DNA from 2 places in the Lactobacillus sp. A27 genome. Region 2 is predicted to be linked to the other one. Evidence: predicted binding sites of a transcription regulator. Region 2 holds the regulator's gene; the other holds the start of a gene.
The links. Region 2 encodes LexA, which represses DNA repair genes until DNA is damaged. Its sites were predicted from a motif close to CNAACANNTGTTNG; they were not measured.
Positions count from the first base shown of each region.

Region 1 (12,714 bases), on a different contig from region 2:
AGAATGTCACTTTACCTGGTATTATTGAACATTTAGAGCAAACAGGTTCACATGCATCAGATTCAATAGCAGTTATTAAACCTCAAAATTTAACATTAGAACAACAAAAAAAGATTGAACAACAATCGATTAAATTGATAAAAGTATTACAAACAAGAGGAATCTTTAACTTACATTATTTGTTGGTAAATGATGAATTATATTTATTACAAATTAAGCCATATGCAGGTCATAACGTAGCGTTTTTGTCTAAGTCTTTGAATAAAGATATTACTGCCTGCGCTACGGAAGTCTTGATAGGTCATAACCTTCAAGATTTGGGCTATCCCAATGGACTATGGCATACAAGTAACTTTATTCATATTAAAATGCCAGTATTTTCTTTCCTTAATTATAGTAGTGGCAATACATTTGATTCTAATATGAAATCATCTGGTTCAGTAATGGGGCGAGATACTCATTTAGCTAAGGCATTATACAAAGGATACGAAGCTAGTGATTTACACATCCCTAGTTATGGGACAATTTTTATTTCAGTTAGAGATGAAGATAAAAATCGAGTGACAGAATTGGCTCGTCGATTTGATAGATTGGGCTTTAAGTTAATTGCAACCGAAGGAACTGCGAATATGTTTGCGGAAGCTGGGATTACTACAGGAGTTGTAGAAAAAGTCCATAATAATCCTCGCAATTTACTAGAAAAAATCCGACAACATAAAATTGTAATGGTAGTAAATATTACTAATCTTTCTGATGCGGCTAGTGAAGATGCATTACGAATAAGAGATGAGGCTTTGTATACTCATATTCCGGTATTTTCAAGTATTGAAACTGCTGAATTAATTTTAGATGTATTAGAATCACTAGCGTTAACTACACAACCAATTTAAAATAAAAAAGCTAAGTTTATTCAAATAACTTAGCTTTCGCAATAAGCATGTTTAAGAGGCATGCTTATTTTTTATTGACTTTCATTGCCATAATTTCTTTCTCTACTGGAGTGACTTCAATAGAGTTTTGACCAGTATAAATTACAAATCCGGGTTTAGCACCATTAGGCTTTTTAACACGTTTGTCTTGTACATAATCTACTTGAACATGGGCAGAGTCTTTGCCCTTAGAAAAGAATGCTGCGATTTCAGCTGCTTCTTTAATATCGTCTTCAGATGGTTGATCATCTCGTAAAATCACGTGAGATCCTGGCATATTTTTAACATGGAACCAGTAATCAGATTTGTTAGCCTTTTTTAAAGTTAACCAATCATTTTGATAATTGTTTTTACCAACTAAAACATGTTTACCAGAAGAAAGTTTAAATTCATTCAGATTACGTTCTGTAATTTTATTTTTTCGTTTATTCTTCTTTTGTTTTCGAATATATCCTTGATTGATTAACTCATCATTAATTTGATCAATATCCTGCGGATCCGCATTATCGATAGCAGTTTGAATAGAATCAAAATAGCGCAAATTTTCTTCGGCTATTTTGATTTGCTGATTAACATGTTTAATGGAATCGCGCAATTTTTTATATCGAGTAAAATATTTTTGAGCATTGCGTGCTGGTGAAAGGGCAGGGTCTAATTTTATTGCAATAGGTGCATTGTTTTCATAGTAGTTAGGCAGGGAAACTGTAGTCATTCCTGGCTTCACTTGATTTAAATTTGTGTTTAAAATTTCACCCTTAATACGATATCCTTCTGAGTTTTCAGCAAGATTGAGTTGTTTCTTTAATTTCTTGATTTTCTTGCTTAGCTTTTTTTGCTCATTCTTAACCACGCGTTCTACTTGACTAGCGCGTTGTTTTACCCAATCACGATTAGCTTGATATTCATAAAATTCATCAAGTCCTTTGTTAAGGTCAGGATTAGAGCTTTCCTTTTCAAGATCTAGATGATAAGGCAAATAACAAAAGATTTTTCTCTTATTATTAGGAGTCTTTAAAACAAATGCGCGTGGATTGTCGAACTGATTGAAAAACGTTTTAAAGGAAGAATAGCTGTATTCATCTTCTAAGTACCCCAATAGTTCACTTCGATCATCTTTATCTAAACCATCCATTTGCTTAGCTAAACTTTTAGCATCATTTTCATTGCTAAGTTGTTTAAATTCAGTTTCAGACAAAGTTAATCCATTTATTCCTGGCTTCAATGGAGGTAACTCATATTTTGCTTTTGGTAATAAAATACGAGCTCTATTTTCATCAGGATTAATTCTCTTTAATAAGTCGATGATATGATTATCTTTTTGATTGTAGAGAATTACGTTACTGTGACGACCCATTAATTCTACGGAAAGAACTAATTCGATTTCATCACCCAATTCATTGCGATTACTAAAATGGAAATTAGTAATTCGATCTAAACCTACTTGATCAATAGATTGTAAAACAGAGCCCTCTAAGTATTTACGTAATACCATTACAAAAATAGGAGCTTTATCAGGGTTGTTAATTGTTTGTTCAGTTAAATACATCCTTGGATATTGTGCATTAGCTGAAATTAAAAATTGGTAGTTTTTTCGATTTTTTCTAAAGATTAAAACTAAGTCTTGATCAAAGGGTTGGTAAATTTTTGATAAACGACTTCCTACTAGAGTAGGGGTTAAATCTTGTAATAAACTATGGATAAATAATCCATCAAATGCCATAATACATCACCTCAAAATACGTTTAATATTATAACAATAAAATTCAATATTCTAAAATTATTAGAGTTATCAACTATAAGCTAAAAATAATACACATTAATAATTAGGCAAAACTAATATAAATACAAAATGACATATTAGAGTTATAATTAACATTAGTATTAAAGTTTTAATATTTAATGTTTCACACAACGCTATATATCTAATATAGTTTGGAAACGGTATTATCAAATAGATTATTAAATGATAAAATACAGTTATAATAATCTAATTTGGAGAAAAAGGACTTTGTATATGGATGTATTATTTTTTAGCACTATTGCAGATCAAATAAAAAAAGAAATAAATCACAAGTGTGGTCTGAATATTTCACAAACTAGAATTTTGCTTTTTTTTGATGACACAAATAATAAAGCTTTAGCCATGGGAAAATTAGCTAAAGCACTTAATATTTCTTTATCTACCTTAAGTCGTCAGCTTCAACAAAAAAAGACAAAGAGCCTTATAGAAATTACACGATCTGAAAAAGATTCAAGTAAGATTGTGAAATTAAGTTCAGAAGGTATAAAGAAAGCAGAAGAATTAAAGAATACACTTAGTAAAATTGAAAGTCTTCTTTTTATATATTTGGATTCTGATGCTTCTAGTCTGTTTGTTAAGCAACTTTACGAAATTGCACAAGCTTCTTCCTCATTAGACGACTTGCAATAGGTGTGTAATTAATGGTTTTATGCTATAATTCTTCTGTATTATATAATTAAAGAAATTGAGAAGGGGAAATAAATTGAAAATCGCATTAGTTACTGACAGTACTAGTGTCTTAACTGAACAAGAAGTTAAGGACAATAATATTAATGTGGTTCCGATTCCCGTCATCGTTGGCGACAAGGAATACTTAGAAGGAGTTAATATTACTTCTGCGCAACTTTTTGAACTACAAAAACAAGGCGCAGCTTTTCCTAAGACTTCACAACCAAGCATGGGTCAAATGATTGAATTATGCAATAAGCTTCATGGAGAAGGCTATGAGGCTATCATTGCTATTACTTTATCGAGTGGTATTTCTGGATTTTATCAAAACATGGTAAACATGGCTCATAATAATCCGGAATATAATCTATATCCTTATGATTCTAAAATGACCGTAAGATTACAAGGTTATTTGGTATTAGCTGCTGCTAGAATGATTAAGAATGGCATGGAACCAGAAGCTATTTTAAAGAAAATGGACGAAATTCGAAAGACAATCGATGAATATTTTGTAGTTGATGATCTTAAGAACTTAAGCAGAGGCGGTCGTTTAAGCAACGCAGGTGCGTTTATTGGTACTATGCTGCAAATAAAACCATTATTAACATTTAATGATGATGGTAAAATTGTTGCTTTTGATAAAATCAGATCTTTAAAGCGTGCTGTTGCCAAGGTTAAGAAACTTACTTTAGAAAAAACTGCAGAATTACCTTATAAGGATAGATTACGTTTATTCGTATTTCATTCTAATGACCTCAAACAAGCAGAAGACATAAAAGAGTTTATTAATACTAACTTTCCAGATAAGCCGGTGGATGTGGCTGAATTCAGTCCTGTAATTGCTACACACTTAGGTGAAAAGTCTATTGCGATTGCATGGATGATAGACTTTGATAAATTAGATTTAACTAAATAATAAAAGAGGCGCTGTTAAACTAAAAAACAGTGTCTTTTTTATTATTTAATATTAATAGTAAAATTGTTATAGTTGTGGTTATGGATATAATAATAAATTTACTATTATTTATGTGGTGATCAGCAATAACACTTTTATTATTGCTAGACATATTAAAAACAGCACCATTTTTATATAGTTTGGTGCTGTTTTATTATTTAGTTTCATTTAAATTTTGATGATCATTAGAAATTGCATCTAATGCTGCTCGCTGCTTCTTTTGATCTACGTGAGTATATAAATCTGTGGCAGTTGTTCCTTTTTGACCTAATTGCTGTGCTACTAAAACTTGATCTTTAGTAACAGCATACAATTCAGAAGCTAATGTATGGCGCAATTTATGAGGGGTAAGAGGATGACCAAAGCTGGATGAATATTTGCTAACCATTTTTTCAATTGCATTAGTAGTCATGCGTTTTGTTTTATTGTGCCATCTTGTTAGAAAGAAAGCCGTTTGCTTAGAATCGGCCATATAACGCTCAGCTCGGATTTTTTTATAATTTTTAATATAGTTTAGAGTCCATTCAGCAATAGGGACACTATCCTTTTGTCCGCCTTTACGCGTGACATCTAAAACTGCGTCCTTTATATTCAAATCTTGCATATCTACGCCAGCACACTCAGAAACTCGAATTCCTGTCCCTAAAATTAAAGCAATAATGGCCATATCTCTTTCTTTATTCATCTTGAAACCAGGTTTAGCTTGCTTATTGCATTTATTTTCATAGTCATGATCAATAAATTTAAGAAATTCGAATTTGAGGTTTCCAGTGTACATGTGTGATTCTAAAACGTGAGCACGATAATTTAATGTTTTAGTATCATTTAAAGACTCAATTTTGAGCATTACGTTGCGCTCAAAATAGGGCTCACCATTATTATTATCTGATGTAATGGTCAAAAATTTAAATAAAGAGCGTAGGGCATTAATAGAACGATTAATAGTAGTGGGGGAGTTCAAGTGTCCTTGCTTATTCTTAGTGTGGCCTAAGTTATCAATGTACAACATGATATCATTTCGCCGTAAATTTGCTAAAGTATCTGGTAAGATATGTTGATTATCTTTTGCAGTAGAGATGCCTTCTTGACGTAACCAATTAAAAAAACGACGTATCTCGGTTAAATATTGATAGGTGGTTGTTAATGAGTGATTAGTACCTAAATTATATTGTTTAACAAAGTCTGGCATATTATCTAGTTCAGTTTTAATTAAGCTAAGATACTTAGTAGATTCCATATTTTCTCCTTACTCGAACAAGTGTTTAAATAATTGTATCATAGAAAAAGGTAATAAAAAACACCTATCTTTGGAGATAGGTGAATATTAAAAATCCCAGCTTTAATTACTTTTCCCAACTCAAACGATAATATCTATAGTATTATTGTAAAAAATTGTTCATAAGTATTTAAAGAATGGAATAAACCACGTCACTATAACTGGAATACTAGCAACGCCGGTAGCAACCCTTCAGCATTCCAGTTATAGTAACTTTGATTATGTTTATCTATATAATATAGGCATTTAACATCAAGCTAAACAATCTGTATTATTAGACAGTGTTGTTTGTATGGTACAACTTACCTTTCAAGTATTTATTTTAAGATGATTAAATCTAATGATCAAGTCTTAAACGCCAAATTTTCAAAAAATATTTATATTTAATGTTAATTTAGTTTAAAATATTGTTTTTGAAATTTCATGTATAAAAATTGTACAATAAAGACGAAGATTATATAAGACGAGGAAAAATTATGACAGAAGAAATTGATGTAAATTTTCAAGCTAAGAATCCAAGTGGTATTAAATTATTAAATCGTTTGTATGATGGTCATTTAGTATTAAATGATATCGGTGTTCGTTTGGATGAGCAGCTTAATAATGAAAATGAAGAATTAACTGTACCAACTCAAGAAGACGTTAATAATTTGGACGATACTTTTGGCAAGATGGTACAAACTTTTAGTGATATCACAGATGCTTATGGTAACGTTGATACCTTTGCGGATAATTTTGCCGGTACAACTAAGGATTTTGCAGAAAGATTAATCACTGAAATGGTAGACTTTAATAATGGTATTGCTGATATTGGAGATACTGAAGGTGGTCTTGAAAACTATGATAACGATAAACTCAACGATTGGGTTAACCAGGTTATGGGTGATATTGTAGCTACTAATGAAGCTTTCAATACTTTAATTAAGGAATAATAGTGCTTGAAGATCCAATTTAATAAAAGGCAAAATGGCTTTACAATCTTTAGATGGATCAATTAAAAATGCGTCTCATGTGTGAGGCGCTTTTTTAATATATTATTTCTTTAAACTAGCTATTGGATAAATAGTGTAATCAGCTCTATAAGCAACAAGACGATGACCATCAATTACAAACTGGGTAGCATTCTTCATATCACTTTTATGGATAGAAACGTTTTTACCAGTGAATACAGCAATTGGCATCCCTAGTTGGCTTCTAATCATAACTACTTTAGCATCACCATTCCAGTCATTTTTAAAATTTTGATACATAGTATTTAATAGTGGAACAGCCTTGTTTTGATCATTGATATTAACATGCTTATTAAATTCATCTTCGTAATTCTTTAGTCCTTCATAGGCAATAAGAGTGGAGCCTACGTGAATCATTCTGTTGTGACCGTAATCAATGTCAATTACGCTAGATTTTTCGTTACCATTGCTGTCTTTTTGAGACATCTTTTTATCTGTATGAATATTAACAGATTTTGCCTTAATTTGATCGATCTTTTGTCCATTTGAATCATAAGTGGAAACTGTCAATGGTAAAGCACCGATTTTAGAGCGCATAGACAGCTCCCAATTTTCAAAATTGCTACAGCCAGAAAGTAAAGCTACGCTTAAAATACTTAAGCTTAACAATGAAGTAAGTTTCTTTTTACGCATATGTTTTAAATTCCTCAATTCATACTTAATAGTGATGAGTTTAATTTTATCATATTTGTACTTAAGGGATGCAAAAAGGCGGGGAGTATTATTAAATTAAGCTATTGATAGTTAATAAAAAAACAAAAGAGTGAATTGATCTTTTCTAATAATCAATCCACTTTTATATATTTTGAATATCTTTTTCTAATATCATCAGTACCAAATTATACGATGCCAAATGTAAAATCCAAATCCGATTACTAATGCAATAGCCGCATACAAAAACATCCAGGCATATATAAAACCACCAAATATTCCTAGAACGCCTGCGATAATCATCAAAATTGGGCCAGTTATATCTCCACCTAAGTAAGGACTTTTTTCTAAGCAAATATAGACAATTCCAGCGCCAATAAACAGGCCAGCTATGATTATTTCAAGAATACCACCAACTATACTTTTAGCTGCGTATATGCCTAGTAATTGACCTAACAGTCCGTCTAGAAATAGCCATACTGACAAAACAATCATTAAAATTTCAATAACTAATTTAGTAACTCTCATCTTTTTTAGCCTCCATATCTGTATATATTATCTATGCAAGATGCTAAAAAATTCAAAAATAATTTACTAAATTAATTTTGAAACATAAGCTTAAATCTGATAATTGATCTATAACAAAAAGGACTAAACTATTACGTCTAGTCCTTTTTCAATTATTTAAAATTTTCAGCCTTTACGTATGCATTTTTACCAACTCTATAGTAGGCTTCATTGTTAATATAATGTTTTGGTCCATATGTCTTAATAGGTGAACCTTGCTTTAATGTTTTCCACTCAGTGTTAAGTGATCCATTGCTTTGGTAAACATCGGCCTCAGTCTTAAATATACGTGAGTTACCTAAGATATTGCTTGCCATGATGTATTTATTATCGCCAATTTTAACGGCTGATTTACCATTGCTTAATTTTGTCTTGCCACCATAGTAATTGACTGATGTATAAGCTTTATAAACTTCGCCGGTACGCTTGCCATTGCAATCATATACGTAGGACTTATACATTATTGTGCCAGTATGTTTGGCATTAGAGTTAGAAGGTGCTTGGGAAACTGCAGAGCCTGAAATAGATAATGGGAGAATAGTTACATTACCGTCTGTAGACATTCCTTTCCAATTATCAGTGTATTGCCAGATAGCTACGCCGTCCATTGAAGGGAAGTATTTAAAATTAGGCTTATCTACTCGTCCAGATATAGCATATGCTGCTACCCATAAGGAATTAGGATATTTTTTGATAATAGATGGTGTATTAATGTTATTTTGTAACACAGAAGAACTAGCGTAAAGTAGTGGCTGATAGCCAGCTGCTTTAATTTCATCCATAAAGGCTAAGATTGCCTTAGCGGTGACGTTCTTACCGTTAGTAATTATATTGCCGCTGCCAGTTTCATAATCACAAGCTAAGTAGGATCCTTTAGGAAGGCCAAGGGCTTTAGCAGATGCTACAGCATATTTAGCTTCACTTTTAGCTATAGAAGCATTAGAACTAAATGTAGCAAAGTGATAACCCATCGGCATCATGTCGTTAGCAATGGCAGATTTGATTTGAGCGGCAGCCTTTGGATTACGATAGCTAGTACCTTCACTAACTTTGACTATTGCAAATTGAGATCCGGCTTTGGCATGAGCTGTTAAATCCGCACTTTGATAACTAGCAACATCAATCCCTAGTTCTCTTGCTGCTACGGAAGTTGCTGAAGCTTGTACATGGGAAGGATTAATAGGAGAGAGGGATGCAGGTAGGAGACTCATCCCAGTGTTTACTAACATAGTTGCACAAGCTAATTTTACGAATGTTTTCTTTTTTAACAAATTAATTCCTCCATAATTGGTGGAGAGAGTTAATAATCTATATCTCTCACTTTTAATATATTTAAAACTTATATATTATAGATTACATTGGTAGGTACCAAAATGCAATAGTTGAGATTAAATATTAATATTGTAGTAATCAGATAGAAATAATTGCAATAAAATTGGGATAATAATTGAGAGTCGAGCATGGAATGATTATTAAATGTCATTCTTTTTGGTTTATGCCTCCTTAGAGGGATGCACGTTCAAAAGGCCTAGCAAACAGTAAAAAAGTGCTAGTACTTAGCCAAGTATGATAATAGACGTGGTGAAGAAATTTGAATGAAAATAAATAAATACTGATATTACAATTAGAATATTATGCTTTTTAGACACTTTTAATTTTTAAATGTCAAGAATAATACTTAAAACCTAAAGAAATGTATAAGGAGGGCTATTTCGTATATTACTTTAATGACAAAAATATTGTAATTATATAAAATATAGATAGTTAAGAAAAGCGCTTAATTAGCTAAATAAAGTATATAGATGTTTCTTTAATGAAAGCAAAGGTGATCAAAATGCTACATTGGATTTGGGTATTAATTGTTGGAGGAGTTATTGGTTTGATTGCTGGAGCTCTTACAGGGCATGGCAGATCAATGAACTGGATTGCTAATATCTTAGCAGGGTTAATTGGTTCCTCATTAGGTCAAGCTTTATTGGGTGCCTGGGGGCCACAAGTTGCTGGCATGGCAATTGTACCGTCAATTTTAGGTGCAGTAATTTTGGTAATCATTGTTGCCTTCGTTGTCAGCAAATTTAGAACTGCATAACGTTTATATGAGTAAAAATTTTTAGTACGTACTACAAACGAAAAGGCTAAAATAAGGATTTTATCCTAGATTTAGCCTTTTTTGTTGCCCTATTCTCTTGGGAGAGGGGAGAGAAATAAAAGCATTAAAGACAGTGATGCTACAAATTGATAAAAATAAATAGATTTTGAAACAATGAATTGAAGATAATCTGGCTGTTTTGAATAGAATTTTGGGCTCTCATTGTCAACTGAAGCCAATTATGTTTAGGTTTCAGTTGATTAATAATGACTTACTTTAAAAGAATTTATGATTGTTCAAATAAAAAGTTATTTTTTATTCATTATGTAATACGTAATTATGTAATTACGTAATTGTTAAAAATCAAACGCTGAATATTAAAAATAGAAAGATGATTAGCAAGTGTACTGTGGAGTAATAAAAGAAAAAAGCTTAGAAAAGCTATGAGACGTAGAGATTCTTTATAATATAAGGATTTTTATAAAGAATGAATGAAAATTAAAACAAAATATAAAATTTGTTCGAACTTTATAAATCAGCAAAAATAGCTGTTTTGATAGGAACTTAGTTCTTGCTATCATTAAAATTATTGTTTTAAGTAATGCATAGCAAATATAATTTATCTAATTAATTACCATTTATAGAAAGCAAGTATAAAGAATATGGTCGTTAAAGGGATTATTTCATTAATAATGATTCAGCAAAATTTATATGACGAATTGCCTATCCCTAAAATCATTATTAAATCAGCTGATCATGCCATTTTACTATGAATATCCCTATAATCAGCATGAAATTAGACCGATTTTTAGTCTGAGAATCTGTATTGAATCTATTTATTATTATGGTAAAAATATCAGCGTATTAGCTTGATTAGCTAGTTATTGAATGTATATGGTATTTATTTCACTTAAGCCTTTAAATTTTGTTAGAAATTAATCAATAGATCCATTGATTTAATTTTTTTGAATTTTGACTTAAAAAATTAAGTAGGCAAGTTTATCGATTGATTATTAATTAAAAATAATAAACTTGACCGTAGAATTGCGATCTCAGCATCTTTATAAAAGTAAAAAACTTTAATTAACTTGCAACAAATAAAAAAGGCAAAAATAAAAAGTATAAAAAGAGTTGCCAATTTTAAAATACACGAAAATGTCTTCTGTTTGTGTATTTACGATATTCTCGCTTATAACTTTACATAATATGAATTATGCGCAGATACAAGTAAGAATTAATTGCTCTCTTTTATACTTCTTTATTGCTATATAATTACTTATTTTAGCATGTCTACTTTTTTATTATTTTTCAAAGCATTAAGATAAATCATGTTTATAAGTGCTAATAAGATTACAGCTATCCATATTGTTTTTAAAACCAAAAACTTTTGAAGAATTGCTGAAACAATTGCACCAACTCCAAATGAAATTACTAATAACATATAATTTACTGCAGCTGTATGTTGGCTTTTATCTTCACCAAAGAAAAATGCGCTCCAAGCAACAACTGATTTCTTTAGATTTCCAGTTGTAAATGCATTATTATATCCCATTCCTTCAATTTTGCTGAATGATGCATTTTGAATGGCTAGTCCAAACGCAATTGCTGGCACAATATAATAATTAGGAACACTACGCGGCAAAAAACCAACAATTAAGCAAATAGCCAAAATTGGAAACAAACAAAATACTCTCCAATAATATCCTTTAACGTACTTATGAAAAAGACCTACTACGAGCAATCCTAAAGAAAAAGCGATAAATGTACTTGCACGGTTAATCATGCCAGCTATATTATGGTCAGCTAAAGCTGAACTGAAGAAAATAATGTTTCCAGTTTGTCCAGCAGATAATGTATGTCCCCTTTGAATATATGTATAGGCATCCACAAATCCTCCACAAAAAGTAAGAGCGCATGCTAATTGTCTAGATTCTGCAGGACGCTCATATTTATTAAAAATCTCTTTTAAATTCATTTCTTCATTAATTCCCCTCTTAATTTATAATCAGTTTACATTATAAACTTTATATAGAACAAAAATATAATTTCTTAAGATTATCTTATATTAAAGGTCAAATTACTTAATTTTATAGGTTTTTTGAGTTAGAATTACCTAAATGGAATCACGGGATAAGAGACTGTAAAATAGTTTATTCATTTTATCCTGAAACTTTTATAGTCTATAACTATAAAGGTATAAGTAACTTGAAAGGATCGAATGCTTTGTGAATATTAATTTAGGAGAAGAAATTTCTCGTAGAAGACGTGAACAAAAACTTACACAGGAGGACTTAGCTGAACTTAGCGATCTTTCAGTTAATTTTATTTCACGCTTAGAAAGAACTAAAGATCAAAACATTAGTATTCAGAAGCTTGATTCAATAGCTCGGGCTTTGAACACTAGTACACCAGATATTATTAATAATGCTTATTCTGCTAAAAATATTAAGCCAGAAAATCATGTTAACAATACGCCAATTTTCATTCAAAAAGTTACTAATGAGCTAAGAAAATTACCAGACGATCAAGCTGAACGAGTATGTAAGTCACTCATCGTACTTTTAAAAGAAATGAATTAAAAAGAAGTTGCGAGCGCAACTTCTTTTTTTAGTCTTAAATTTCTATATTATTTATAACTACATCTTCTAGAGGCTTATCCATTTTATTTTTCTTTACCTTGGCAATTTCATCGACTACATCCATGCCATCAATTACTTGACCAAAAACAGTATGACGACCATCTAACCATGGGGTTCCTCCTTGCTTA
Region 1 covers NZ_JAEHNT010000053.1:35,918-48,631, forward strand. The annotation lists gene JEM49_RS07645 (carbamoyl phosphate synthase large subunit) at 1-890, shown strand, start outside; gene JEM49_RS07650 (Rqc2 family fibronectin-binding protein) at 955-2,649, opposite strand; gene JEM49_RS07655 (MarR family transcriptional regulator) at 2,944-3,360, shown strand; gene JEM49_RS07660 (DegV family protein) at 3,434-4,315, shown strand; gene xerS (tyrosine recombinase XerS) at 4,509-5,591, opposite strand; gene JEM49_RS07670 (hypothetical protein) at 6,107-6,562, shown strand; gene JEM49_RS07675 (DUF5052 family protein) at 6,665-7,273, opposite strand; partial or broken gene JEM49_RS07680 (hypothetical protein) at 7,426-7,819, opposite strand; gene JEM49_RS07685 (GH25 family lysozyme) at 7,972-9,129, opposite strand; gene JEM49_RS07690 (GlsB/YeaQ/YmgE family stress response membrane protein) at 9,693-9,947, shown strand; gene JEM49_RS07695 (YoaK family protein) at 11,224-11,922, opposite strand; gene JEM49_RS07700 (helix-turn-helix domain-containing protein) at 12,173-12,526, shown strand; gene JEM49_RS07705 (peptidylprolyl isomerase) at 12,561-12,714, opposite strand, start outside.
Region 1: the regulator LexA is predicted to act here: its motif matches at 5,606-5,619, upstream of xerS (tyrosine recombinase XerS).

Region 2 (12,714 bases):
GTTTACGTCTGTATCATCTTTAGTAGGGTCCTTAGCAACTTTTACTGGATCTTTTACTTCGGTTGATCCATTTTCTTCACCAGTTTGTCCCGACGCAGGTTCTTTGCTAGTTCCAGTTTGAGGAACATCCCCTGATACGTTAGTATCAGCGTGTACAATAGTGGCCGACCCACCCATAAAATACAAAGAGGTCCCCAATAATACACTTGCTGCACCTATACTCAGTTTACGGATACTAAATCTCTGCTTAACAGCAGTAACAATTCTTTTTCCCATTATTCTCTTTTTCTCTACTTCAAATCTAAATCATTTTATTCAAACAACATTTATTCCCTATAATTCGTTCAAAATGTAAATGTTATGTTTGAACAAACCAATTATGTTTTTTAACTACAATAAGTTATACATAATCGTCACATTAATGATATTTGCTATATATCGATAGTATAGATGTAAGCGCTTAAATTTACAATATGCAAAGTTTTTAATAACGCTATCTTATTTTATTCGTTATTTTTATAAATTCCCGCCATATAAATAAAATCAGTTTCTTAATGCCTGTTTCTAATGTAAATAAAATAATTTTACATACACAAAAAGCAAGACCTCTTTTACTAAGAAATCTTGCTCTTTGTTATATTAAATATATTTATTATGTTATGTTTTTACCAAATCACAATTCTATCTTCTGGATCAAGCCACATACCGTCATCCTTCTTAACGCCAAAAGCATCATAGAATTCATCTTGGCATTGGACCGGAATATTTACTCTAGTTGGTTGTGGTGCATGGACATCAGTTTGAACTTCAGTCTTAATTGCTTCAGGACGTTGCTTTTCCATCCAGCTTCTAGCATAGTTTTCAAACAAATCCTTCAAATTCGCACCATCAGATTTACCTGCTTGAACGGCACAAGCTAAACCGGCTAGGTCAGCGATGTTTTCAGAAACGACTTGCTTACCGTTAAGCTTAGCAGGACCATATTGCAAACCATTGAAAATATCGATCATTTGGCCGACACGCTTGTTGAATTCACCGAAGTCTTGCTTAGTCCACCAGTTGTTCATATTACCGTTCTCGTCAAACTTGGCACCATTATTGTCAAAGGCGTGAGAAACTTCGTGACCAATAGTAGCACCGATACCACCGTAGTTAGCACCTCTTGATTGGTTAATATCGTAGAATGGCTTTTGCAAAATACCAGCTGGGAAAGTTAAATCGTTTCTTTGTGGGTCGTAACAAGCGTTGTTCAAGTTACCTGGCATGAGCCATACTGAACGATCAACCGGCTTAGTTAATTTATCCAGTTCGTACTTGGTACGTACTTTATCCATAGCAGCTTCATTTTCATACAAGCTCTTTTCAGGATCTACTTGTAACAAATCAAAAATCTTTTCAATTTTTTCTGGATAACCAATCTTAAGAACCAAAGCATTTAACTTAACAATTGCCTTTTTCTTAGTTTCATCAGATAGCCAAGTATTATGGTTGATTCTTTCTTCATAAACCTTAAGCATGTTGTGAATCATATCTTCAACATCGCGCTTGGCTTTTTCACCAAAGTATTTCTTACCATAGAAAATACCAACCACTTCGTCAAAGGCACTGTTAGCAATACGGTAAGCCTGCTTAATTTGTGATGGCATTTCTGGTGCGCCAGTAATTGCTTGGTTAAATGGAAAGGCTGCTTCTCTAAACTTTTGTGACAAGTACTTAGCTACGCTATTAATGTATTTAACTAGCATCCAGCCTTTGATTTCGTCAAAGTTTTCAGCGTTGATTAATTCTTCTGCATGGTCAAGGAAACGTGGTTCCATCACAATTACACGTTTTTGTTTTTCAGGTAAAAGTTCATCTAAGAATTTTGCCATATCGAATGACTTAAACTTAGCAATAAATTCGTCATATGAAACTGGGTTATAAATAGCAGCATCGTCGGCCCACTCTTCAGTAGACTTAACCACCTTGGCAACTTTTGCATCAAAGGCCAGAGCATTATCAACGTATACTCTAGCTTCTGTTTTACCAATGCCAGCCATCATTAACAAATTAATGCTTTGATCTTGCAAAATGTCTAATAGCTTCTTAGCATCTTCTGTCTTATAAGTGGTTGTATCTGGCAAGAAGGTACTTGAACCACCGAAATATAAGACATTGACATCGGTATTCTTCATATCGGCATCGACGCCATAAACGAATGGTAAAATATATGGACCCATGTATAAATCATTTGCTTTTTTACCCAAGTCGGCAAAATCATTTAATGATAATAACTTTTGCAAGTCATTTTGAATAGGGTTTGCTTCTTCTGCATCCCTCTTCTCAAAATTCTTGGCAATCTTATACAAAGCAATTGCCTTGTCAAAGTCCTTGATCTCTGGCATCTTTTCTTTGCCCGCAGCAATATCGGCAAAATCCTTCATCATTCTATTTTCAATCTTAATGTCAAGTTCTGAGTTGACACCAGTTGAAGTACGGTCAGCAGGGATTTCAGCTTTAGAAAGCCAATTTGAATTAACAGCCAAATATAAATTATCTTGTGGCTTAGCATTAACATCTGGTTCTGCAACATCGCCCGCACCACCGCGAACAGCGTAAAATCTTCTCATTTTTCCTCCTATGAATATTAATAATTATTTCATTCTTTTTAATCATTATAACAAAAAGACGTTTGCAATTATGGAAAACGTCTTTTATTAACTATTCTTTATTTTCATTATTCTGCAGAGTATACAAATTGTAGTAGTAACCCTTCTTAGCAAGAAGCTGTTCATGGTTACCACGTTCAATGATTCTCCCCTTGTCTAACACGATAATTTGATCCGCATCGGCAATTGTAGACAAACGGTGAGCAATCGCTAAAGTTGTTCTACCTTTACGTAAACGTTTAAGTCCCTGTTGGATCATAGTTTCAGTTTCGGTATCAACGTTAGCTGTGGCTTCGTCCAATACCAAAACTTTAGGGTCTGTAACCAATGTTCTAGCAAAAGAAATTAATTGACGCTGACCTTGACTTAATTCTTCGCCGCCTTCAATTACCTTTGCGTGATATTTACCTGGCATCTTTTCAATAAATTGATCTGCTTGAACTGCCTTAGCTGCGTCTTTAATTTGTTCATCGGTAATATTCTTATTATATAAACGAATATTAGAAGAAATATCACCATAAAACATGAATGGTTCCTGCAAAACAAGCCCCAGCTTTTTACGCAGTTCTTCTTTAGGGTATTTTCTGATATCTATATCATCAATTAAGATCTCGCCCTTACCAAATTCATAAAAGCGCATCATTACATTGATAATCGAGCTTTTACCAGAGCCAGTATGACCCACAATACCTAAAGTTTCACCTGAATTTACTACGAATGAAATATCATGCAAGATTTCATTTTTACCATCATATGAGAAACTAACGTGCTTGAATTCAATCTTGCCGCGACTGATAGTCAATCCTTCTTGAACATTTTGCTTTGGCTCATATTGTTCATCATCTAAAATCGCAAAGATTCTCTTACCGGCTACGATACCATCTTGGAAGAATGTCATCTGGTCCATCATAGTTGAAATTGGATTAAACAATTGTGATAAGTATTGTGAGAAAGCATATACCACACCAGCTGGCACAAATGTTGCCTGCAATGGAAAACCGAAATACATCAACGTTACGGCTAAAGCCAATGAATAAAGCAAACTAGTCAAAGGTGAAAGCAGCAATGAGTTAATACGGATCATGTTGAAACGCGTATTCATCAACCCACCATTTTCACCCTCAAATTGGTGGGTCATTCTCTTTTCTTGGTTAAACTGCTGAATAATCGAGACGCCCTCAATTGACTCATTCAAGTTAGCGTTAATTCTACTCAACCGTTCACGATAGTTACGATAAAGACGTGAACTCTTTTGTGAGTAGAGCCAAATAACAAAGAGCAAAATTGGCACAAACGCTAAAACAATCCAGCCCGCAATCACGTTCGTAGTAAACATTGCGACCAATGCTGTAACCACAGAAAAGGCACCAATTACTACAGTTGAAAGCACAGTCAAGAAGTTGCTAAGAGTCATCGTATCGTTAGTAACTCTTGACACAATTGAGCCGGCAGGTGTTTGGTCAAAATAACGCATCCCTAACTCATGCAATTTTCGATAAAGCGCTCTTCTAATGCTTTCCAAGGTCTTTTCAGAACCCAAAGCAAAGAAATATTGGTAAGTAAACTGAATGACCGCTTTTAAAATGGAACCTACTGCATAAAGCAAACCCGCAAACAGAATAATTTGGACAGTTGCACTTTGTTTAAGCAAAAAGTTGTCTAAGAAATATTGCAATCCACGCGGAAGCAAAATATTGATAATGCTGACTAAGAAGGCACCAATCAAGGCAATGGTCATTTCAAACTTGAAGTGTTTAACAAAGCCCATCAAACGTTTAAAAATCGCTACCTGCTCTTTAAATGGGATTGCCTTAGACCACACTGATTCTTGCTTTTCTTCATTATTCATCTACATCTTCACCCACCTTTGCTTGCAATTCTTGTCTACGCCACATTTCCGCATACCAGCCATTTTCTTTGAGCAGATCTTGGTGATTGCCTCGTTCAATAATTTGACCGTCTTTTAAGACTAAAATCAAATCGGCATCCATGACCGATGTCAATCTATGTGCCGCAATCATCGTGGTCTTATCTTTTCTTTCATTTCTCAAAGAAGTTAGAATTTCGGTTTCAGTCTTTGCATCAACCGCTGATAAAGCATCATCCAAAATCAAAATTTGGCTATCTTTAAGCAAAGCACGGGCAATGGACATTCTTTGACGTTGACCACCAGAAAGTGAAATTCCATTTTCACCGACTAAAGTCTCATAGCCCTGTGGCATTTGTAAAACATCATCGTGCAAATCACTCTTCTTAGCAGCTACCGCAATCTCATTTTTGCCTGCATCTGCCTCTGAGAAAGCAATATTTCTACCAATACTCGTTGAAAAGAGAAAGTTGTTCTGGGGAACATAAGATATTTGGCTAAGTAAAACTTTAAGCGGAATTTTCTTGATATTGATGCCATTTAAGGTGATTTCACCGTCATATTGGTCGAATTCTCTCAATAGCAGCTGAATGATTGTCGTTTTACCAGCACCTACACGACCTACTAAACCTAAAGTTTGACCAGGTTTTAAGGTGAAATCGATGTTCTTTAACACTAGAATATCCTTTTCATCAGGATAAGCAAACGATTTAATATCAAAATGCAAATCACCTTGTAAGTCTTGAGCCTTAATACTTTGATCAGCGTGGGCATCAGTAATTAACGGTTTTTCATAAAGTAGCTTTTCTACACGGTCATAGCTTGCACTACCTCTTTCCAAAATATTGAACAAATAACCAATCGCAAACATCGGCCAAACCATGTTAGCAATATAGGCAATGAAGGAAACGAGCTGACCAATCGATAGCACTTTATTTGTAACTAAAAGTCCACCATAAATAATGGTAATTACATAGGTTGCACCGATAATTGCCGTACCCAATGGATCAAATAAGGAGTCCCATACAAACACTTTTTTATTGATATTAATTGTGTCATCGACCATTTTGTCAAAGGCCTGAGTATCTTCTTTTCCTTGACCAAAGGTCTTCAGCACCTTGATGCCTGAAACGGATTCTTGGGTCTTATTATTCAAACGTGAAAAAGCAGCCTGTGATTTATCAAAAGCATCATGCAAACGACCCCCAAGCTTCCAAGCACCTAGTGCCAAAAATGGCAGTGGCAATAAAGCAACGATAGTCAGTCTCCAATCAACGAAAATGATCATGGCAATCATAGTTGATAATCCCATGACAAGAGAGTCAACTAAAGTTAAAACGCCATCACCGGCTACGTTTTGAATAGAAGTCACATCGTTAGTTGCATGGGCCATCAAGTCACCGGTTCGGTGGCGCTGATAAAATGTTCTGTCCATGATCATAAAGTGGTCGAACAGTTTAGAACGCATTTGTCGTTCTAGTTCTGCGGCCCCGCCCCAAATTTGCTTACGCCAAAAGTAGCGCAAAATATATAAAACGAAGGCGGCAGCTAACACAGCTAGAATCAACATCCCATATTGCCCCCATGAGATGTGACCTTGATCCAGCTGATCTGCCATCAGTCCTAATACTCTTGGCGGAATTAAGTTGGCTAAAGAGGTTAAAGCAAGAAAAGTAATTCCGATAATATAACGTTTCCTTTCTTGTTTAAAAAACCAACCCAATTTTTTAAATATGTTCATTTACTCACTCCATTCTTTAAAAAGAACACCAAAAAAGACGAAGGAATAATCCTTCGCCTTAACACCACAAAATAATCTAATAATTACTTTTGTTGATGCTTCATCATGTTCATTACTTGATGAACCTTCTTGTTAGAAGGCTTTTGTCCCATTTGAGACATCATAGCAACGATCATATCTTCACTAATAGGAGGATTTTCCTTAAAATACTTCTTCATGTATGCTCTTGCACCATAGAAACCTGCTGTTGCACCAACTAAAAGTGCAATAATAATCAAAAATATTGCTAAACCTAAATTCATATTATATCCTCCATCTAACTAACAATAATATCTTACATAATTTTTCACTTTTTTAAAAGGCTTAATTAATCTTTTCTAAGACCTTTTCTTCTTTGAGCACGTTTTGCTCTTTCTGAGGTTACTTCTTTACCATTTTTATCGATAATTACCATATTTTCAACGTCTTGCTTAAATGCAGCTCTGAAGTTGGCAAGGAATTTTTTGTGAAGTTCTTTACGTTCTTGTTCCTCTTCGGGAGTTAAGCCTTCCTTTTCTTTCTTATGGTAAAGTTCATTAATTCGATTAGTTACCTTTTTTTCTTCTTCTTTACTCATTGCATCTTTATTCATTTTATATTCACCTCACATTAACAATCTTTAGTCTACCGTATTTTATACAATAAAAAAAGATGCTTTTTATAGAACATTTGTTTGAGATTATGCTATTTATTTGTTAAAATAATCATAAATATTATCTTTTTTACAATAACGGAGAAAAATTATGTCTAAGAAAAACAACGATACTAAACAACTAGAAATTTTACGTTATATTTATGATACTGTAGAACGCCGTGGTTTTCCACCAACAGTGCGAGAGATTTGTGCTGCGGTCAAACTTTCTTCTACATCTACTGTTCACGGTCATCTAGCCCGCTTAGAACGCAAAGGTCTTTTAATCAAGGATGCAACTAAGCCTCGTGCACTTGAAATTACCGATGAAGGTAAAAAGGAATTGGGCATTAAGCCAAAGAAAATCCCAGTTGTTGGTGTGGTCACTGCTGGTCAACCTATCTTAGCAGTTCAAGACATAGATGAATATTTTCCACTTCCACCTGATCTTGAAAACGATGCTGGTGAACTCTTCATGTTAAAAGTTCACGGTGAGAGTATGATTAATGCGGGAATTTTAAACGGTGACAGCGTCATTGTCAGAAAGCAAAATACCGCTAATAACGGCGAAATTGTCGTAGCCATGACTGATGAAAATGAAGCTACAGTTAAACGCTTTTATAAAGAGAACGATCACTACCGTTTACAACCAGAAAACGATACAATGGCACCAATTATCTTATCCAAAGTAAGTATTTTAGGTAAAGTAGTTGGCCTTTACAGAAATAATATCGATTAATATTTAAACCTAAGCAAAAAGCTTAGGTTTATTTTTTCGTCAAAATTTCAGTTAATTTATTTTCAAAAACTGGCAGCCATTTTTCTAAATAACCTGCACGGGTCGGATGAATTTCGTCTGCCATATAAAGAGCAGGTTGGTCTTTAAAATTCGGATCATTATATAAATCCAGAACTTTAATATTCCATTTTTTAGCTAATTGATGTGTTGCTTTTACCATCTGATTATACAAATCACTTTCAAAATAAGGATTTGTATAGATCAAAATTGGACAATGCCATGTAGTCAGAGCTTGACTAATAATATATTCCATCGCACCGATAATTGTTTTTACATCAAAATGGTCATTTTGACTAATTTCTCCCAGCTTCTGGTTTGTACGCGCATCATTAGTAGAAAGTTGCAAAACCAACATATCAATTGGTGTTTTAAGATTTTCCTTAAAACGAGCAACATAAGAATCACCATGATAACTGGCATCTTGATCTACCAAAGTAGTGCCATTTTCTGCATCTTTAATAGCAGCAATGCCATCTTTTTTCCATAAGTAGTCTACAAAAGATTCCCCTAATGCACCAAAACCAAATGTGACAGAAGAACCTAAAAATAAGATCTTTTTATTTCTTAATGGGCTATCAATTGTTTTCACACTGTTAAGACTATATTTACGGCTGTTACCCGGTAAATAGGCTAGCTCTGCATAAGCTCTTTGGTGCAAGGGATGCTCATCCAAATCCATTCGCAACTCATTAAGAGCAATATCGGATAAATCATTATTTTGTCTAATAGGGATTAAAAAAGTTTCGTTACTCATTATTTTCTCTTTCTTTATCGATGTAAGGTTTTATCGCTTCCCAATCTTTTACAATATCATCACTTAATTTACGATTATAAAATACAGCCGCAGGATGATATTCTGGAATAACCGTATATTTCTTTTTCGACCAAACATATCCATCTTTAGCTTCATTAAGTTCAAGAATTGGTGTATTCTCAATAACCTTACCATGTTCAGCAGAAATCTTATGACCTGGGCCAAGCAGTCGCTCTAATCCGGTGTTACCTAAAGCAACAATGACTTGTGGATCTGCGTAATGCATTTCATAGTCTAAAAAAGGAGCATGTGCTAACACTTCTTTCTTAGTAGGTTTACGATTTGGTCTTTTAATTACTTCTTTATTTTCTCGTTTACTAAAAACTTTTTTCACACTAAAAGGGCGGCTACGAACAGCACTAGTAATATAAACTTGATCTCGTGATAAACCAATTTGCTTTAGTGATTTATCCAGTTCCTTTCCGGCGTCACCACTAAATGGAATATTATTAACGATTTCATTGCGTCCTGGCGCTTCGCCTACGATCATTAGCAAGGGATGTATTGGGCCACTTCCTGAATTAATTCCTTCTAAACGCATGCCCTTTGATCTCTCTTTTACTTCTGCCAGTAATTCTTTAGGATAATTCAATCATCTCACCTGTTTCTATTTCTGATATATTAATTATAATATTAGTCAAAATTATTTTACATCTAAATTAAATATAGTATAATGTAATCAATTTAATATCAATTAAAAGCCGCCATTGTGGATAAATGGCGGCTTTCGCTTTAATTCCACACTCAATATCTCTGCTTGTGAAATTTACTTCACAATTCAGATTTAGTATATTATCAATGTTATTACTGTATATTAGAGTGACTTTGTGATTTTACTTTGCGGTTTCACATGAGTTCCACGATATTATTATTCACAAACTATTAATATATTATTAAATAATTATCGATTATATATGAATTATTTTAAAAATATTTATCAAAACAAAAAAGCTAGTTCCGTTTGGAACTAGCTTTTCTATATCGACGTTATGATTAACGACGTGCTTCAGCAATTCTTGCTGACTTACCGTGACGTTCACGTAAGTAGTAAAGCTTAGCACGACGCACACGACCATGACGCTTAACTTCAACCTTAGCAACACGTGGGTCGTTAACTGGGAAGGTTCTTTCAACACCAACACCTGAAGCAATCTTACGAACAGTGTAAGTAGCACCGATGCCAGTACCCTTCTTCTTAATTACAACACCTTCGAACAACTGAATACGTTCGTGAGTACCTTCAACAACACGTACGTGAACAGTAACAGTATCACCTGCACGGAAAGCAGGAATATCGTCACGAATTTGTTCTTTAGTCAATTCTTGAATTAATGGATCCATAATATATTTTTCTCCTTCTTCGGCATTCATCCACGCACCAGCGTCAGCGGAACACCCATAACTTTAATTAGTGACATTTGCCACGATGAATAGTTTAACAAATCAAGCCAGCTTAATCAAGCTCTGACTTGATTTCTTCTAGCATTTTCTTTTCTTCAATAGTCAACTGACGATCTTTTAACATATCAGGACGATGAAGATAAGTTGCTTTAAGCGCTTCTTTGTGTCGCCACTCAGCTATTTTTTGGTGATTGCCACTAGTTAATACTTCAGGCACTTTTTGACCTTCAAAATCAGCTGGGCGAGTATATTGCGGATATTCTAATAAGCCATGTGAAAAGCTTTCTTCTACTGGACTAGCAGCGTTACCTAAAATACCAGGCAAAAGTCGAACAGTAGCATCAATCATACTCATAGTTGGTAATTCCCCACCAGTTAGCACATAATCTCCAATTGAAACAGTTTCATCGGCTAAGTCATAGACTCTTTGATCAAAGCCTTCATAGTGACCACAAATAAAAGTTAATTCATCTTCTTTTGCCCAGTCTTGTGCCATTTGTTCATTAAAAGTTTTTCCTTGTGGAGCGGTAATAATAACTTTACCACTAGAAGATAAAGAATTAAGTGCTTTTTTAATTGGCATGATTTGGAGTACCATACCAGCGCCGCCGCCATAAGGAGTATCATCTACGTGGTGATGTACATCTGTTGTGAAATCACGGAAATTAACTAAATTGAGATCCCACTTACCATCTTCTAAACCACGTCCTAACATCGATACTTTCAAAGGTGTAAACATGTCGGGAAAAAGCGTCAATACATTAATCTTCATCTCGTAACCCCTCCATTAATTCTACATAAACTTTTTTGGCAGCTACATCAACTTTTTTAACAACATCGGCAATGTTTGGAATCCAATATTCCTTGCCACTATCTTCACGTACAAGCCAAATATCATTTGCACCTGGAGATTGGATATCAACGATTTTACCGATATTTTTACCAGTTTCTTCATCAATCACATCGCAATCAAAGATGTCTTTATAATAATAAACACCGGCAGGTAATTCGCCACGATCTTCTTCGCTTACTACCAGGATTTGGCCTCGTAATTTTTCTGCTTGATCAATATCTGTAATTTCTTTAAATTGAATTAACCAAAATTGTTTAAATGGACGGCTTTTTTCAATAGTCAATACACGTTTAGTATCGCTTCTAAGTGATAAATGCATCCCTTCAGCAAAACGCTCTTCTGGGAAGTCCGTAATCACGTTAACTTTGACTTCACCATTCAATCCATGAGTTGTTAAAATTCGTGCAACGTCAAAATATTCCATGCATGCTCCTTTTTAAGTAATAAAAAAAGCTTGAAGCACTTGGCATCAAGCTTTTAAATAATCGCAAAATTACTTGTTGTATTTTGCATCGTGCAACTTAGCCATCAAGCCAGCACCTGAAAGAAGTGATCTAACAGTGTCTGAAGGTTGTGCACCCTTTTGTAACCAATCAAAGATCTTGTCTTCATCAAGCTTCAATTCCTTTGGTTGTGAAACTGGGTTGTAGTAACCAACTTGTTCGATGAAACGACCATCACGTGGCATACGTGAGTCTGCAACAACGATTCTGTAGAATGGCTTTCTCTTGGCACCAGCACGGTGCATACGAATTTTAACTGACATAAATTAATTTCCTCCTAAAACTTAACGATTAATAATATACCACCAAAACAAATGGGTGTAAAGTGTTTTTCCTTAACACCTTTATTTTTTTAAGAATGGAATCTCTTAATCTTACGCATACGCTTCTTTTTGTTCTTCTTAAAGTTCTTATTTAAACGACGCATAGCCATCTTGGCCATTGGTGAATCCATCCCTGGCAAGTTGCTTAATCCCTTCATATTGCCCCTAGTCATCTTGCTCATCATTTCCCGCATTTGTTTAAATTGTTTAATCATACGGTTAACTTCGACAACGGGGCGACCAGAACCGGCAGCAATTCTTCTTCTGCGACTTGGATTCAACAAATCTGGATCCTCACGTTCTGCTTCAGTCATTGAATAAACAATGGCAATTGTATGATCAATTTGCTTTTGATCAACATTTAAGTTCTTCAACTGTGGATTATTTGCCATCCCAGGAATCATCTTCATAATTTGATCAAGCGGGCCCATTTTTTGCACTTGCTTCATTTGATCAACAAAGTCATTGAAGTCAAAAGTGTTTTCTCGCATCTTTTCAGCGACTTTTTCAGCTTCCTTGGCATCGTAATCTTGTTGTGCCTTCTCAATTAAGGAAAGCATATCACCCATCCCAAGAATTCTGGAAGCCATTCGATCTGGGTGGAAGACATCCAAATCACTTAGTTTTTCACCTTGACCAGTAAATAGAATTGGCTTACCAGTAACTGCACGAATTGAAAGTGCAGCACCACCACGAGTATCACCGTCTAACTTAGTTAAAATTACTCCGGTAACATCAAGTCGCTCATCAAAGCCTTTAGCAACGTCTGTAGCTGCTTGACCAGTCATGGCATCAACTACTAAAAGGATGTTATCTGGCTGTGCAACTTTCTTAACACGTTCCAATTCTTCCATTAATGGTTCGTCTATTTCTAAACGACCGGCAGTATCGATTAAAACATAATCATTCTTGTTTTTATCAGCTTCAGCTAAACCATCCTGTACAATCTTAGCAACATCTTTTTCACCATCTTCGCTAAAGACAGGCACCTTTAATTGTTCACCAATTTGCTTTAATTGGTCAACAGCGGCAGGACGATAAATATCTCCAGCAATCAAAAGTGGACGAGCCTTTTGCGTCTTTTGTAAATGATAT
Region 2 covers NZ_JAEHNT010000003.1:18,497-31,210, reverse strand. The annotation lists gene JEM49_RS00505 (mucin-binding protein) at 1-276, opposite strand, end outside; gene JEM49_RS00500 (M13 family metallopeptidase) at 666-2,609, opposite strand; gene JEM49_RS00495 (ABC transporter ATP-binding protein) at 2,701-4,497, opposite strand; gene JEM49_RS00490 (ABC transporter ATP-binding protein) at 4,490-6,256, opposite strand; gene JEM49_RS00485 (YneF family protein) at 6,340-6,558, opposite strand; gene JEM49_RS00480 (DUF896 domain-containing protein) at 6,624-6,887, opposite strand; gene lexA (transcriptional repressor LexA) at 7,039-7,665, shown strand; gene JEM49_RS00470 (SGNH/GDSL hydrolase family protein) at 7,694-8,479, opposite strand; gene JEM49_RS00465 (uracil-DNA glycosylase) at 8,472-9,131, opposite strand; gene rplS (50S ribosomal protein L19) at 9,533-9,880, opposite strand; gene trmD (tRNA (guanosine(37)-N1)-methyltransferase TrmD) at 9,993-10,712, opposite strand; gene rimM (ribosome maturation factor RimM) at 10,702-11,217, opposite strand; gene rpsP (30S ribosomal protein S16) at 11,287-11,559, opposite strand; gene ffh (signal recognition particle protein) at 11,649-12,714, opposite strand, start outside.